2 regions of the Bacillus sp. NEAU-Y102 genome follow, and region 2 is predicted to be linked to the other one. Evidence: a T-box and tRNA genes for the amino acid it is inferred to sense, from the RefSeq annotation. Region 2 holds a T-box; the other holds one or more tRNA genes.

Region 1 (3,390 bases), on a different contig from region 2:
TAAGCATATTCCCTGTCTACAACAAAATACCTTTACTAATTCATCAACTTAATTAACTTCATAAAAAAAGCCTCTATCCGTTAAACGGACAGGGCTTCTATCGTATTATTCTCCTAAGTCTACGTTGTGGTAAACTTGTTGCACATCTTCTAAATCTTCTAATGCATCAACCATTTTCTCAAATTGTACTTGAGCATCTTCGGGAAGTGTAACATCACTTTGTGCAAGCATTGTTAATTCTGCAACTGTAAATTCTTCAACACCAGCACCTTTAAGTGCAGATTGTACTGAATGGAATTGATCAGGTTCAGCATACACGATAACAGAATCTTCTTCTTCTAGAATGTCACGTGCATCAACATCTGCTTCCATTAAAATTTCAAGAACTTCATCTGATGTTTTACCTTCAAGGCCGATAACAGCTGTCGCATCAAACATGTAAGCTACAGAACCGTTTACACCCATGTTACCATTGTTTTTGCTAAATGCAGCTCGTACATCTGCTGCAGTACGGTTTACGTTATTTGTAAGTGTATCTACAATAACCATAGCTCCATTTGGTCCAAATCCTTCATAACGAAGCTCGTCATAATTTTCCTCTGAACCGCCTTTTGCCTTTTCAACTGCACGATCAATAATTGTTCTTGGTACATTGTATGTTTTCGCACGTTCTAATACGACTCTAAGCGCTTGGTTTGATTCTGGATCTGGCTCTCCTTGTTTTGCCGCCACATAAATTTCACGTCCAAATTTCGCGTATATACGGCTTGTATTTGCATCTTTCGATGCTTTTTTGTCTTTAATATTGTTCCATTTACGGCCCATACTTTCCACTCTCTTTCTCGTTTTAAATCTACATAAAAATATTAATATGAAATATAATGTGTGTTCAACACATTTTTAAAAGAAATATAAAAAGTTCATTTTTGATTCATATTACAGACATAATATAAATCACTATCATTTTGTTCTTTCGACAAGTTATATTATACATGAATTCCTAAGTTTATTACGAATTTTAGCATCACATAATATAATTTAACAAAAAAGACTCTAACATTTCTGTTAGAGTCTTTTTATATTGCCGATACCGATTTCCATAATATTCCCATAATTACTTTCTATTGCTGTACAATAAAAATAGGGAAAAATTTGAAGAAAAGGTGGAGGGAGAATTATGACACATTCAAATGAGAAAAAATCACATGCTTTTAAAGGAATAGGAGAGAAGTTAAACCCAACTATCTATCAAGTAAGATTCATGAAATTAGATGAACCAATCCAATTTGAGGCGTTTCCTGAATTGAAGGAATTAGGGGACTAGTTGAGTACTTCAACGCACATGTGGTCGTGCCACTCAACTATGTACAAATACAACAGAGAAAAGTTTGAAAAGAAGTTTTTAGAAATTACGAAATTAACAGCTGATCATGTACTAATATCTACTGGTGGTGTCGGATTTAACTTCATGTCACCGGGGTGGAGAAATTCTCTCTAGAGTGCTCGAAGGGAATATTATAGAATACCGCAATTAAAAGGATAAAATTGAATGTTTGTTTTTATCCTTTTAATGTTTCGCAGTTTACTCACCGTACACTTTTTGTGCTTATTTTGTCATGTAATGAAAAGAAAACAAAAAAACTCTATACTAATTGTATAGAGTTTTTTTACGACGTTCATGATACCGATGGTCGGGGTCGAACCGACACTCCCGAAGGAACACGATTTTGAGTCGTGCGCGTCTGCCAATTCCGCCACATCGGCACAAAAGAAAAGGCGGCAACCGGATTTGAACCGGTGATAAAGGTTTTGCAGACCTCTGCCTTACCACTTGGCTATGCCGCCATATTAAATTTCATTGGAGCGGAAGACGGGATTCGAACCCGCGACCCCAACCTTGGCAAGGTTGTATTCTACCACTGAACTACTTCCGCAAAAATGGCTGGGCTAGCTGGATTCGAACCAGCGCATGACGGAGTCAAAGTCCGTTGCCTTACCGCTTGGCTATAGCCCATCGAATTCTTACTTAATTATATGTAAGTATCAATTAATTATTTGTAATTTTAAAAATAAAAATGGGGCGACTGATGGGAATCGAACCCACGAATGCCGGAGCCACAATCCGGTGCGTTAACCACTTCGCCACAACCGCCATGTTGTGTAAATATATTTGGCAGGGGCAGTAGGAATCGAACCCACACTGGAGGTTTTGGAGACCTCAGTTCTACCTTTAAACTATGCCCCTATGTAAATGGTGGAGGGGGGCAGATTCGAACTGCCGAACCCGAAGGAGCGGATTTACAGTCCGCCGCGTTTAGCCACTTCGCTACCCCTCCGAAACTTACATGGTGCCGGCTAGAGGACTTGAACCCCCAACCTACTGATTACAAGTCAGTTGCTCTACCAATTGAGCTAAGCCGGCGTATTTTATTAAAATAAATGGTGGCTCGGGACGGAATCGAACCGCCGACACGAGGATTTTCAGTCCTCTGCTCTACCGACTGAGCTACCGAGCCTTATTAAAATGGCGGTCCCGACCGGGGTCGAACCGGCGATCTCCTGCGTGACAGGCAGGCATGTTAACCACTACACCACGGGACCATTTGGTTGCGGGGACAGGATTTGAACCTGCGACCTTCGGGTTATGAGCCCGACGAGCTACCGTGCTGCTCCACCCCGCGATAATACTATTTATATAAAATTCATATGGTGGAGGATGACGGGATCGAACCGCCGACCCCCTGCTTGTAAGGCAGGTGCTCTCCCAGCTGAGCTAATCCTCCAAAGTGGTGACCCGTACGGGATTCGAACCCGTGTTACCGCCGTGAAAGGGCGGTGTCTTAACCACTTGACCAACGGGCCAAATATTATAAATCCTATGGCGGAGAGCAAGGGATTCGAACCCTTGATACGCTTGTGACGTATACACGATTTCCAATCGTGCTCCTTCGGCCAACTCGGACAGCTCTCCAATGGCTCCGCAGGTAGGAATCGAACCTACGACCGATCGGTTAACAGCCGATAGCTCTACCGCTGAGCTACTGCGGAATAATATTGCCTGGCAACGTCCTACTCTCACAGGGACAAGGTCCCAACTACCATCGGCGCTAGAGAGCTTAACTTCCGTGTTCGGTATGGGAACGGGTGTGACCTCTCTGCCATCATTACCAGACATTATTCTTTTGAGACAATCATTATTATAACTTATTCACTTTAAAAGTCAACAAATTTTTTATGTTCTCTCAAAACTAGATAACATTGCTACATATTATATGGTTAAGTCCTCGATCTATTAGTATTCGTCAGCTCCACATGTCACCATGCTTCCACCTCGAACCTATCAACCTGATCATCTTTCAGGGATCTTACTAGCTTACGCTATGGGAAATC
Region 2 (3,390 bases):
TCCCCGATGTGAGGTGCAACTGGTGCGATCATTTTTACGAAACCTTCTACATATTCTTTCGGAAGTGTTTCAGCTTTGTATGCATCATTGATGAATACCATCATTTGAGAAATCGCTGTGTTGAAGCGAAGCTCTGCATAGTCTTCTGTTACTTTCTTCACTGTTTGGTGGTAAGCTTTTTCAAGCTCTTTATTTGGTGCGTCAGTAATTTTCTCACTTAATTCACCGTTATCTTGAACGAATAGACGCCATACGCGGTCTAGGAAACGACGAGCTCCGTCAAGACCATTTTCAGACCAAGCGATTGAAGCATCTAATGGTCCCATGAACATTTCGTATAGACGAAGTGTATCTGCACCGTGGCTTGCTACGATATCATCAGGGTTTACAACGTTACCTTTTGATTTACTCATTTTCTCGTTGTTTTCACCTAAAATCATACCTTGGTTGAATAATTGTTGGAACGGCTCTTTCGTTGGAACTACACCGATATCGTATAATACTTTATGCCAGAAACGAGCATATAGTAGGTGAAGTACAGCATGCTCTGCTCCGCCGATATAAATATCAACTGGAAGCCATTGTTTTACTTTTTCAGGATCTACAAGTGCTTCGCTATTGTTTGGATCGATGTAACGTAGGTAATACCAGCAGCTACCAGCCCATTGTGGCATTGTATTTGTTTCACGACGACCTTTTTTACCAGTCTCAGGATCAACAACATTTACCCACTCGTCAATGTTAGCAAGTGGTGATTCACCTGTACCTGAAGGACGGATGTTTTCTGTTTTCGGAAGAACTAATGGTAATTCTTCTTCCTTCACAGCTGTCATTGTCCCATCTTCCCAGTGAATTACCGGAATTGGCTCACCCCAGTAACGTTGACGGCTGAATAACCAGTCACGCAGACGGTACGTTACTTTTTGATTTCCTGCGCTCGTTACTTCAAGCCATTCAATCATTTTTGCGATTGCTTCTTCTTTATTTAATCCATCAAGGAATGCTGAGTTTACGTGTGCACCATCACCTGTGTACACTTCTTTCGTAATATCTCCGCCTTTTACAACTTCCTTCATCGGAAGATTGAATACTGATGCGAATTCATAGTCACGCTCATCATGAGCTGGAACTGCCATTACGGCACCTGTTCCGTAAGTTGCAAGAACATAGTCAGCAATCCAGATTGGTAATTTCTCACCGTTTACTGGGTTAACTGCGTAAGCACCAGTGAATACACCAGTTTTCTCTTTCGCAAGTTCTGTACGCTCTAGGTCACTCTTCATTTTTACAGCGTTAATGTAAGCTTCTACCGCTTCTTTTTGTTCTGCTGTTGTAATTTCTGCAACAAGTGCATGTTCCGGAGCTAGTACACAGTATGTTGCACCAAATAGTGTATCAGGGCGCGTTGTGAATACTGTGAACTTCTCGTCTGTACCATCGATATTGAAGTGTACTTCTGCACCTTCAGAACGACCGATCCAGTTACGTTGCATATCTTTTAAGCTTTCTGGCCAATCAAGCTCATCTAGATCTTCTAATAGACGATCTCCGTAAGCTGTAATTTTTAACATCCACTGTCTCATCGGACGACGCTCAACTGGATGTCCACCACGCTCACTCTTACCGTCAATGATTTCTTCATTTGCAAGTACTGTACCAAGTGCTGGACACCAGTTTACAGGTACTTCATCAACGTAAGCTAAGCCTTTTTCAAATAGTTTTAAGAAGATCCATTGTGTCCACTTATAGTAGTTTGGATCTGTTGTATTTACTTCACGGTCCCAATCATAAGAGAAACCTAGTGATTTAATTTGGTTACGGAACGTATTAATATTATGCTCTGTAAATTCAGCTGGGCTATTTCCAGTATCAAGTGCATATTGCTCTGCTGGAAGACCAAATGCATCCCATCCCATTGGATGAAGAACGTTATACCCTTGCATACGCTTCATACGAGATAAAATATCTGTCGCTGTATAACCTTCTGGATGTCCTACGTGTAGGCCTGCACCTGATGGATATGGGAACATATCTAGTGCATAAAATTTTGGTTTTTCTGTCTCATCTGGCGTACGGAATGTTTTATTCTCTTCCCAGTACCCTTGCCACTTCTTCTCAATATCTTGATGATTAAAGCTCATGAGATACCCTCCTTGAAATTCTATTTATTTTCACCGCCCAAAATACAAAAAACCTCTCATCCCTAGAAAGGGACGAGAGGTTATAGATTCCCGCGGTACCACCCTAAATTAATGTAAAAATATACATTCGCTTAGATCCGTAACGTGGATTAACGGCAATTGCTACTATTAGTTTCACAACTGCAACTCAAAGGCGAGTTCATAACGAAACGTGGATTGACTTGCACCGACCGTCAACTCTCTAAACCAGCTTCTATTACTACTACTCCTTCTCACTGTTATTACACATATGAGTTAATGTGAACTACCCTCCACTTAGTATCTCTAAAAAGCTTACTTAAAGCGGGGCTTCTCGGTTAATCGTTACTTTTAATAACTAACGAATTCGTCTTAAGACAGCCGAGCTATCTCCCTTGTTCTAAAGGTTGTTTTATTTAAATATATTCTAAAACATGTTACATGTTCCGTCAAACTAAACTGCAATTTTTTCTTCAACTGTTTCTTCTACTTTTACTCGTTTATCATACATGCTCGTTGCTATAAGCGCTACTACAAGCATTACCATGATTGCTATAAACAATACTTCCATATTGTATAAATCAACAATCGCTCCACCAACGACCGGCCCGAACATTTTCCCTACAGTCGCCGCGCTATTTACAACACCTTGATAAAAACCTAGTTTATCTTTTGGTGCAAGTATATTTGCAATCGTCGGAACTGCTGGCCACACAAATAATTCACCGATTGTTAATGTTACCATCGCAACGAGGAACATCGTAAATTGCTGCGCTTGACTTAACACAATGAATGACGCCGCAAAAATGAAGATTCCAATCATAATTTGCTGTTTTAAAGAACGCTTCATCCAGCGAATTAGCATACTAACAAGTGGCTGCGCACAAACAATCATAGCTCCATTTATCGTCCATAATAAACTATAATGACGAAGGCTAATATTCAATTCTTGCATATGTGTTGCAATCGCTCCTTGCCACTGTACGTATGTAACCCAGCATAAAGCATATGCTACACACACGATCAGAAGTGCTTTAAATCCAGGTGTAAGTGACCAACCTTTTTTCGTTTCGATTTCCTTTTGCACTCCTGGCTCTTTCTTGTCTTCCATACCACGGAATCCAATAAAAGCAATTAAGAAGAAAACAAAATATAAAATAAAATTCGCTAAGAAAATATAATCAAAACGATATGATGCAACTAATCCACCACACGCTGTTCCAATCGCAAT

What was found. The T-box of region 2 lies ahead of leuS (leucine--tRNA ligase). A T-box ahead of a tRNA ligase gene usually reads a tRNA of that ligase, here a tRNA-Leu.
Region 1: it has a tRNA-Leu gene. The T-box ahead of leuS (leucine--tRNA ligase) is inferred to sense a tRNA for this amino acid. The anticodon was not compared.

Annotation. Positions count from the first base shown of each region.
Region 1 is NZ_JBTWFK010000010.1:2-3,391, reverse strand. It holds gene ACYFX0_RS22825 (YebC/PmpR family DNA-binding transcriptional regulator) at 106-825, opposite strand; partial or broken gene ACYFX0_RS22820 (DUF3884 family protein) at 1,178-1,498, shown strand; tRNA gene ACYFX0_RS22815 (tRNA-Leu) at 1,683-1,764, opposite strand; tRNA gene ACYFX0_RS22810 (tRNA-Cys) at 1,775-1,845, opposite strand; tRNA gene ACYFX0_RS22805 (tRNA-Gly) at 1,860-1,934, opposite strand; tRNA gene ACYFX0_RS22800 (tRNA-Gln) at 1,940-2,014, opposite strand; tRNA gene ACYFX0_RS22795 (tRNA-His) at 2,077-2,152, opposite strand; tRNA gene ACYFX0_RS22790 (tRNA-Trp) at 2,172-2,245, opposite strand; tRNA gene ACYFX0_RS22785 (tRNA-Tyr) at 2,253-2,336, opposite strand; tRNA gene ACYFX0_RS22780 (tRNA-Thr) at 2,347-2,422, opposite strand; tRNA gene ACYFX0_RS22775 (tRNA-Phe) at 2,441-2,516, opposite strand; tRNA gene ACYFX0_RS22770 (tRNA-Asp) at 2,526-2,601, opposite strand; tRNA gene ACYFX0_RS22765 (tRNA-Met) at 2,605-2,681, opposite strand; tRNA gene ACYFX0_RS22760 (tRNA-Val) at 2,708-2,783, opposite strand; tRNA gene ACYFX0_RS22755 (tRNA-Glu) at 2,788-2,862, opposite strand; tRNA gene ACYFX0_RS22750 (tRNA-Ser) at 2,880-2,971, opposite strand; tRNA gene ACYFX0_RS22745 (tRNA-Asn) at 2,974-3,048, opposite strand; rRNA gene rrf (5S ribosomal RNA) at 3,057-3,172, opposite strand; partial or broken rRNA gene ACYFX0_RS22735 (23S ribosomal RNA) at 3,273-3,390, opposite strand, start outside.
Region 2 is NZ_JBTWFK010000003.1:414,314-417,703, forward strand. It holds gene leuS (leucine--tRNA ligase) at 1-2,141, opposite strand, end outside; T-box leader at 2,207-2,426, opposite strand; gene ACYFX0_RS11590 (MDR family MFS transporter) at 2,614-3,390, opposite strand, start outside.